Regions from separate parts of the Nissabacter archeti genome, predicted to be linked through region 1. Evidence: predicted binding sites of a transcription regulator. Region 1 holds the regulator's gene; each other region holds the start of a gene.
What was found. The regulator LexA, encoded in region 1, represses DNA repair genes until DNA is damaged. The targets are predictions, from matches to a motif close to TNCTGTATGTACATACAGNA.
Positions count from the first base shown of each region.

Region 2: JK232_RS13805 (YebG family protein) is a predicted target of LexA. The motif match lies at 1,151-1,170, and genes of this name have one in related genera.
Region 3: umuD (translesion error-prone DNA polymerase V autoproteolytic subunit) is a predicted target of LexA. The motif match lies at 1,534-1,553, and genes of this name have one in related genera.

Region 1 is NZ_JAERKB010000011.1:36,368-39,477, forward strand. Features, by position in the region: gene plsB (glycerol-3-phosphate 1-O-acyltransferase PlsB) at 1-719, opposite strand, end outside; gene JK232_RS15940 (diacylglycerol kinase) at 845-1,213, shown strand; gene lexA (transcriptional repressor LexA) at 1,354-1,962, shown strand; gene dinF (MATE family efflux transporter DinF) at 2,106-3,110, shown strand, end outside.
Region 2 is NZ_JAERKB010000009.1:10,483-13,592, forward strand. Features, by position in the region: gene dbpA (ATP-dependent RNA helicase DbpA) at 1-1,084, shown strand, start outside; gene JK232_RS13805 (YebG family protein) at 1,196-1,531, shown strand; gene yqfB (N(4)-acetylcytidine aminohydrolase) at 1,557-1,862, shown strand; gene JK232_RS13815 (S9 family peptidase) at 2,018-3,110, shown strand, end outside.
Region 3 is NZ_JAERKB010000020.1:56,808-59,917, forward strand. Features, by position in the region: gene JK232_RS21460 (sugar phosphorylase) at 1-1,449, shown strand, start outside; gene umuD (translesion error-prone DNA polymerase V autoproteolytic subunit) at 1,571-2,014, shown strand; gene JK232_RS21470 (ubiquitin family protein) at 2,183-2,335, shown strand; gene JK232_RS21475 (YrhA family protein) at 2,470-2,946, shown strand; partial or broken gene JK232_RS21480 (Y-family DNA polymerase) at 3,079-3,110, shown strand, end outside.

The DNA of each region.
Region 1 (3,110 bases):
ATCTTTTTGCTGCGCGCTTCATCTTCCACGGCTTTTTCAATCGCTTTGGAGGCGAGCAGCTTATTGAACAGATCCTGGCGGGCAGGCAGGCGTGGGCCGACGGCGGCCAGCCGCTGTCGGGCAAAATGCATCCGGGCGACGCGCGCCAGCTTCTGCGCAATGGTCTTGTCGGTGCCGTGCTCGGTCGCCATATAGCGCAGCGACACGGTATTGGAGAAGCGGACAAAGCTGTCGCGCCCCAGCCAGAGCACGGCAAAGAATTTCTGGATGCCGTTCAGCAGGCGCAGGTGCGGCATCATCTGCCCTTCGCCCTCACGCCCCGGCGAGCGGCCGAACATCACCGACACCGGCAACATCTGGATGTCGAGCGTCGGGTTGCTGCGGTGCAGGTCGAGGTAGTCGTGGAACAGTTTCACCGACTCATGCTGCGGGGTGTAATAGCGGAAGAACCGCGGCCCCTGGCCGATAAACACATGGCTCGGCAGCAAATGGCCGTCAATCTCCAGCGGGATCAGCGGGTCCGGCAGGTTCTGCGCCAGGCACTGCTGGCGAAGGGTGAGCAGATCCGCGTCGGAATCATAAGGTAATACATAAAGTATCGGCCGGGTCGGGTCCAGGCGGAACTCCGTGACCGGATCGGCAGGGATCACCTTGCTTCTTACCAATAATTTGAGCGGTAAGTTTAAAAGGGAATAATAAAGTTTGCGCCAACCTGACATAAAAATGTGAAGCCTCATAGTAGCAATGCGCCGCAAGGATAGCAGAAAGCCGGGTGGAGATCTTTCGTGCCGCACGGGGGAATTCCCGCTAAAATGTTGTTAATTCATCCTAAGGTGCAGAAAGTATGGCAAATCAGACGACCGGGTTGATCCGCATCTACAAAGCTGCCGGCTACTCCGTAAAGGGCGTGCTCGCGGCCTGGAAAAATGAAGCCGCATTCCGGCAGGAAGCCATCATGGTCATCCCGGCTATGTTACTGGCTTTCTGGCTGGATGTGAGCACCGCCGAACGCATTCTGATGGTCTCTTCACTGTGGCTTATCCTTATTGTGGAAATTATCAACAGTGCCATAGAAGCCATCGTCGACCGTATCGGGCCGGAACTTCATCCGCTCTCCGGCCGCGCCAAAGATTTAGGGTCGGCGGCCGTTGCGCTGGCTATCATACTGACACTTTTTGTCTGGGCAATGGTTCTGCTGCCGCGATTGTTCTGAGTTGCGAAGTTTTACGCAAAAGTAACCGGTAAAGCAGGTAAATCGCGTCATAAACAGGCTTTTTCTTGTTTGTGCGGTTTTCAAGGGCGTGTTTGCTGTATATACTCCCAGCAAGACTGTATAAACAACCAGGGGGCGGGATGAAAGCATTAACAGCCAGACAGCAAGAGGTCTATGACCTTATTCGCGACCATATTTCCCAGACCGGTATGCCGCCGACGCGTGCCGAGATTGCGCAACGTTTGGGGTTCCGCTCACCCAACGCGGCCGAGGAGCACCTTAAGGCACTGTCGCGCAAAGGGGTGATCGAGATCATTTCCGGTGCCTCACGCGGCATCCGTTTGCTGATGGAAGAAGAAGACGGCCTGCCGCTGATCGGCCGTGTGGCCGCCGGTGAGCCGCTGCTGGCCCAGCAACATATTGAAAGCCACTACCAGATAGACCCGGCAATGTTCAAACCCAACGCGGATTTCCTGCTGCGTGTCAGCGGGATGTCGATGAAAGACATCGGGATTCTGGATGGTGACCTGCTGGCCGTGCATAAAACGCAGGACGCACGTAACGGGCAGGTCGTGGTTGCCCGTATTGATGATGAAGTGACCGTCAAGCGCCTGAAAAAGCAGGGCAACATCGTGCACCTGTTGCCGGAAAACAAAGAGTTTTCCCCGATTGTGGTTGATCTGCGCCAGCAGACCTTCTCTATTGAAGGGCTGGCCGTGGGCGTGATCCGCAACGGCGACTGGAGCTGACCAGTCAGGGGCGCGGCTAATGGAACCGGCCGCGCCTATACAGTCCTCCAGCTGTGCCTCATCGCCCCTTTATTGGGGCGATGTCGTTTTTAGCGTTCCGCATTCCGGCAAGTTTACGCCTGTAAGAAAAGTGACCCTTTCTGATGCGATTCTCTGTGACTGCCTGCTTTGGGCAAACTGACCGGGATCTCTGGCGGCTGGCGCTGCCGATGATCTTTTCCAATATCACTGTGCCGCTGCTCGGGCTGGTGGACACCGCCGTGATCGGCCATCTCGACAGCCCGGTCTATCTGGGCGGGGTAGCCGTCGGCGCGATGGCGACCAGCTTTTTATTTATGCTGCTGCTGTTTTTGCGCATGAGCACCACCGGCATGGCGGCGCAGGCCTTTGGGGCGCAGAACCCGGCCCGCCTGGCGCGCGCCTTTATGCAGCCGTTGCTGCTGGCGCTGCTGGCTGGGCTGACGATCCTGCTGTTGCGCCATCCGTTGATTGACCTGGCCTTAAACATTGTGGGCGGCCACGACGCAGTGCTGCAACAGGCGCGGCGCTTCCTGGAAATCCGCTGGCTCAGCGCACCTGCTGCGCTGGCCAATATGGTGATCCTCGGCTGGCTGCTGGGCGTGCAGTATGTGCGCGCGCCGGTACTGCTGCTGATTGTCGGGAATCTGCTGAACATTGTGCTCGACCTCTGGCTGGTGATGGGCCTGCACTGGAACGTGCGCGGCGCTGCCTGGGCCACGGTGACGGCAGAGTACGCCACACTGCTGCTCGGGCTGTGGCTGGTGTGGCGGGTGATGCAGCGGCGCGGTATTGGCTGGCCGTTGCTGAAACAGGGCTGGCGCGGTGACCTGCGGCGGTTGCTGACGCTGAACCGCGACATCATGTTGCGCTCGCTGCTGCTGCAACTCTGCTTCGCTTCCCTGACGATTATCGGTGCCCGGCTGGGCAACGAGACGGTGGCGGTCAATGCGCTCCTGATGAACCTGCTGACCTTCACCGCCTACGCGCTGGACGGCTTTGCCTATGCCGTGGAAGCCCATTCCGGTGAGGCGTTTGGCGCGCGCAACCGCGAGCGGCTGTTGCGGGTGTGGCACGCTGCCTGCCGTCAGGCGGGGATGGTGGCGCTGGCGTTTGCCGCGGCTTACGCA
Region 2 (3,110 bases), on a different contig from region 1:
GAACATCAAAATCCTGACCTTATGCGGCGGCCAGCCTATCGGCCCGCAGCTCGACTCCCTGGTGCACCCGCCGCATATCGTGGTCGGCACGCCGGGGCGCATCCAGGAGCACCTGCGCAAACAGACGCTGTCACTGGACGCCCTGCGCATCCTGGTGCTGGATGAAGCCGACCGTATGCTGGACATGGGCTTCAGCGATGACATCGATGAAGTGATCCGTTACACCCCGCCGCGCCGCCAGACACTGCTGTTCTCCGCCACGTACCCGGAAGGCATCGCCCGCATCAGCGCCCGCGTGCAACAGGAGCCGCTGGATGTGGAGATCGCGGCAGAAGCGGAACAGACCACCATTGAGCAGATCTTTGTGGAAACCACCCGTGAAAAACGGCTGCGCCTGCTGACCGGCACCCTGCGCCACTACCAGCCGACCTCCTGCGTGGTGTTCTGCAACACCAAACGCGACTGCCAGGAAGTCTACGAGGCGCTGGCTGACGAGAACATCAGCGCGCTGGCGCTGCATGGCGACCTGGAGCAGCGTGACCGCGATCAGGTGCTGGTGCGCTTCGCCAACCGCAGTTGCCGGGTGCTGGTGGCGACAGATGTCGCCGCACGCGGGCTGGACATCAAAGACCTCGAACTGGTCGTCAACTATGAGCTCTCCTTTGACCCGGAAGTGCATGTTCACCGCATCGGCCGTACCGGCCGCGCCGGGATGAGCGGCCTGGCCGTGAGCTTCTGTACGCCGCAGGAGATGGTGCGCGTGCACGCGCTGGAGGATTACCTCGCCATCCGTACCACCTGGCAACCGGCTGAAAAACTGCTTGCCACCCCGCCGGTCGCGCTTGAGCCGGAGATGGCTACCCTCTGCATCGACGGCGGCCGCAAGGCGAAAATCCGTCCCGGTGACATCCTGGGTGCGCTGACCGGCGATGCCGGGCTGACGGCGGCCGAGGTGGGCAAAATTGACATGTTCCCGGTCCATGCCTATGTCGCCATCCGCCGTGCCAGCGCCCGCCGGGCGTTGTCGCAGTTGCAGCAAGGTAAAATCAAAGGTAAAAGCTGTAAAGCCCGATTATTGAAGTAGTTTTTCTTTTGCGAGGCAGGTTCCGGAATGTGTAAAAGGGCTTGCCTCCGCGCCCCGATTTACTTAAACTGTATATTCATACAGTAGTGTGCCATAAGAGGATTATCACTCATGACGGTAGAAGTAAAATATGTCGTGGTGCGACAAGGCGAGGAAAAGATGACGTTTGCGACCAAGAAAGAAGCTGACGCTTACGACAAGATGCTGGATCTGGCCGATACCCTGTCTGAATGGCTGGCCCATTCTGCGCTGGAAATGGAAGAGAGCGAGCGTGAGCGCCTGAGCTTCTTCCTGGCGGAACATAAAGATCCGCTGACGCAAATCCTGCGGGGCGGCTCGCTGGAAAGCGTGCTGGCATCAGCACCAGGCAACGACGCCGCAGAACCGGCGCGCCTGAAACCCAAAAGCCGCGGCAAGGCCGAAGGCAGCGACGAGCAGGCCGCCTGAGCCTGCGCCATCAGGGAGTGATGCCGTGATACCTTTCACCTTTTACCGCCGTTTTGAGGCGGACATCCTGGCAGGCCGTAAAACCATCACCCTGCGCAGCGGCAGTGACGCTGACGTTGCGCCGGGTGATATTTTGCAGGTCTCACGCCTGGAGGATGGGGTTTCCTTCTGCCGCCTGCGCGTGCTTTCCGTCACGCCTGTGGCTTTCTCTGCGCTGGATGCGTCCCATGCCCGGCAGGAGAACATGACCCTGCCTGAACTGAAGCAGGTCATCGGGTCCATCTACCCCGGCATACAGCACCTCACCTGCATTGAGTTCACCCTCTGTTAGGGTCTATCATTATTTTTGTTATTAATGTGTTGTGACGGGACGCCCGCGTCGCCGCCGCAGCATGACGTATGATGACCGTACAGACTCCGGAGCGCCTGTCGCCCGCGTCCCGCATTTTTCAGTCGGTTCATAATGGCAGTGCCAGGGATCAGTTCATGACCACACCACCAAAAGCAGAGAAACGCCCGCATCCGATTACCGCCCACGGTGATACCCGGATCGATAATTATTACTGGCTGCGTGACGATGACCGCACACACCCCGAGGTGCTGGATTACCTGGCGGCAGAGAACGCCTATACCGCGCAGGCCATGCAACCTTATCAATCCTTGCGGGAAGCCCTCTATCAGGAGATGGTAGACCGCATCCCGCAAGAAGACGCGTCGGTGCCCTATGTGCGCCACGGTTTCCGTTACCAGACCCGTTACCAGCCCGGCAATGAATACCCGATTTACCTGCGCCAGCCGGCAGACGCCGCGGCGGAGTGGGATGTCCTGCTTGATGCCAACGTGCGCGCAGAAGGGCACGAGTTCTATACGCTGGGCGCGATGGAAGTCAGCCCGGATAACCGCCAACTGGCCCTGGCAGAGGATTTCCTCTCCCGCCGCCAGTACGACATCCGCATCAAACAAATCGGCAGCGATGAATGGGCCGACGAGGTGATTACCAATACCTCCGCCAGTTTTGAATGGGCCAATGATGCCCGCACGCTCTACTATGTGCGCAAACATGACAAAACCCTGCTGCCTTATCAGGTTTACCGCCACGTCGTCGGCAGCGATCCGGCTGAAGATACCCTGATCTACCAGGAGCAGGATGACACCTTCTATGTGGGGCTGGAGAAAACCACCTCCGAGCGCTTTATCCTGATCCACCTCAGCAGCACCACCACCTCAGAGATCCTGTTACTGGATGCTGACCAGCCTGATGCCGCGCCGCAGGTCTTTGTGCCGCGCCGCCGTGACCATGAATACGCGCTGGATCACTACCAGAACCATTTCTATATCCGTTCCAATAAAGACGGTAAAAACTTCGGCCTTTACCGGGCTGACCAGCCGGACGAGGCACAGTGGCAGGCGGTGATCCCGCCGCGCGATACTGTGATGCTGGAGGGCTTCAGCCTGTTCCGTGACTGGCTGGTGGTGGAAGAGCGCAGCGAAGGGCTGACCCATTTGCGCCAGATCCACTGGCAGAGCGGCGAGCAGAAAGAGATCCGCTTTGATGACCCGACCTATGTCACCTGGCTGG
Region 3 (3,110 bases), on a different contig from region 1:
GAAATCATCACTGACATCCATATCCTGCCGATGTACCCCTACAGCTCGGATGATGGTTTCAGTGTGATCGACTACCGCCTGATCGATGAGCATCTGGGCGGCTGGGGCGACCTGAAAACCCTGTCGAAAGGGTTTAACCTGATGTTTGACTGCGTGATCAACCACGTCTCCCGCTCCAGCGAGTGGGTGCGCGGTTTTATGCATGATGACCCGAACTATGCTGGTTACCTGATTGCTGCCAACCCGGCACTGGATTACAGCCGCGTGGTGCGCCCCCGCTCCTCCCGCCTGCTGACGCCGATGACCAAAGCCAACGGCGAAATGGTCTACCTCTGGACGACCTTCAGCGACGACCAGATCGACATCAACTTCCATAACCCGCAGGTGCTGCTGGAGAGCCTCGACATCCTGCTGCAATACGCCGCCAGCGGCGGGCAGTCGATTCGCCTCGACGCCATCGGCTACATCTGGAAAGAGCCGGGCACGCGCTGCATCCACCTGCCGCAGGTGCATAACATCATCAAGGTGTGGCGCACGGTGCTGGATTACGCCATCCCCGGCACCCGGCTGATTACCGAAACCAACGTGCCGCACCATGAAAACATCAGCTATTTCGGCCACGGCGACGAAGCGCACATGGTGTACCAGTTCCCGCTGCCGCCGCTGACGCTGCACGCCTTCCTGCGCCAGGACACCACCGTGCTGACCAAATGGGCGCACGGGCTGAGCGCCGAAGCGCGTTACCCGGAGACCACCTTCTTCAACTTCCTCGCCAGCCATGACGGCATCGGCCTGCGGCCGACCGAGACTTTCCTGGACGACAGCGAACGGCAGTTTATGGCGCAGGAAGTGATCCGCAAAGAGGGGCGCGTGTCGCACAAAGACAACGGCGACGGCACCTTCTCGCCGTATGAGCTGAACATCAACTACCTCAGCGCCCTGACGGAAAAGCAGGACAGCAACGCGCTGAAGGCGAAAAAATTCATCGCGGCCCAGTCGCTGCTGCTCGCCTTTGTGGGCGTCCCGGCGCTTTACTACCACAGCCTGCTCGGCAGTGAGAACGACGTCGAAGGGATGCACCAGTCCGGGATTAACCGCCGCATCAACCGGCAGAAGCTGGACGCGGCCAAAGTGGAAGCGGAGCTGGCGAACCCCGAGAGCCTGCGCGCGCAGGTCTACAATGGCTTGCGCCACCTGATCACCCTGCGCCGCGCCCACCCGGCCTTTGCGCCCTCTTCCGGCCAGCGCGTCCTGGATCTCGGCAAATCGCTGTTTGGCCTGGAGCGTTACGACCCGAAAAACGAAGACCGCATCAGTTGCGTGATCAACGTGACCGACCACAAGATCGACCTGGCGCTGGATGAGCAGGGCCATGAATTGATCTCCGACACGCCGTTCACCGGCAAAATGACGCTGACGCCGTGGCAGGTGGTGTGGATCCAGCACTGATGGTGCTTAAAAATATGCTTTTTTATCAGCGGCATAGCCTGATTTCACTTTAGGCAACCTTGATCAGCCTGGGAAAATGAAAAATACTGTACACATAAACAGTATAAAAAAGGGTTTTCCCATGCAGTTCATCAAAGCCGTTCTTCAGGCCGATGAGGCGTTTTCAGCGCATTTTAATGTGGTTATCCCGGCGGGTTTTCCTTCGCCGGCGGCAGATTTTGTGGAGGAACGGATAGACCTCAACAAACTGCTGATTCGCCACCCTTCCGCCACCTATTTCCTGCGTGTGGCGGGCGACTCCATGATTGACGCCAACGTGCGTGACGGTGACCTGGTGATGGTGGACAGCGCCCTGACGGCCGCCGACGGAGACATCGTGATCGCTGCCGTTGACGGCGAGTTCACCATCAAATGCCTGCAGACCCGCCCGTTCTGGGCGCTGGTGCCGATGAACCCGGCCTACGCACCGATCGTGATCCGCGAAGGGCAGGATCTGCATATCTTCGGCGTGGTCACCTACATCATCTCCCCTGCCGCCAGCCGCCACTATGTTCGCCCTGGTTGATGTGAATAGCTTTATATCAATAGGTTAGGTAAGAAGCGGGCGATGCATAGATCTTAGAGCCATGATCAAAAAGTGTGTGCCTGATCATGCTCACGCCTGATGCTTTTTTTCTGAAGCGGCGTAATATCCCCTCTTACCCTTACATACTGCAAGGATAAGCAGGCGTCTATGTTTACTCTCTATCAACGCCGTGACATCGAACGTACGCTTTCTCCAGAAGATTTCCCGCTGATTCTCTCGCCCTGGGACGCACTGGCGCAGGCAGAAACGCATTATGATCTTAATCCCCACCACTACTCATCTTGCGGTGCCTTTGAATGACCTCACCGGCTCTATTCCACCAGGGAAATGCTGAGCAGCAACGCTGTCGGGGGTTTATTCGCAGTAGAGTATGGGCAGTCAAAATCCGTTTATTGGCCCATCCCCACAGGGAAAATTTATCCGCAGAGGCAACCATGAACAGTGAAAGACAGGAACTCGTGACGCTTATTGCTGCGCTGCATGACATAGCGCAATCCTATGCGGATGCCGGGTATGAAGACCAGGCGGGGATTCGTGAAGATCAGGTCAGCGCCTGTCACCGGGTATTAGTCACCCTGGGCGGCGATCATTTTGCTGGGAGTTATCTGCCGTTCTTGCAGCAAATGAATGGCTTTGATCTTAACGGCGTGCGGTTATTTGGTTATTTCGCTGATAAAGAGGATGAGCGGGATTTACGTAAACAATCAGCCAACTTACACGCCGTGCCTGACCTGTTTCCTGATGCGTTAAAAAAGGGTGTGGTCGTTGGTGAAACGGACATGGATATCCTGTTTTTTAACCGGGAGAGCGCTGTTTATGAAATCCGCGATTTTATCGGCGTAGAACGCATAAATGAACGCCACCGCACGATAACCGGCTTGCTGAGGGCACTCATCCCCTTAATTGAATAAGTGACGTGGCATCTTGATAAAAATGGGCTTCAAAGGTACTGTTTTTATATACAGTACACTCAGGAGCCACGCTTATGCTGCTTTTCCGCCCTCGTGGGATGCACATCATCTCCCCTGCCGCCAGCCGCCACTATGTTCGCCCTGGTTGATGTGAATAGCTTTTA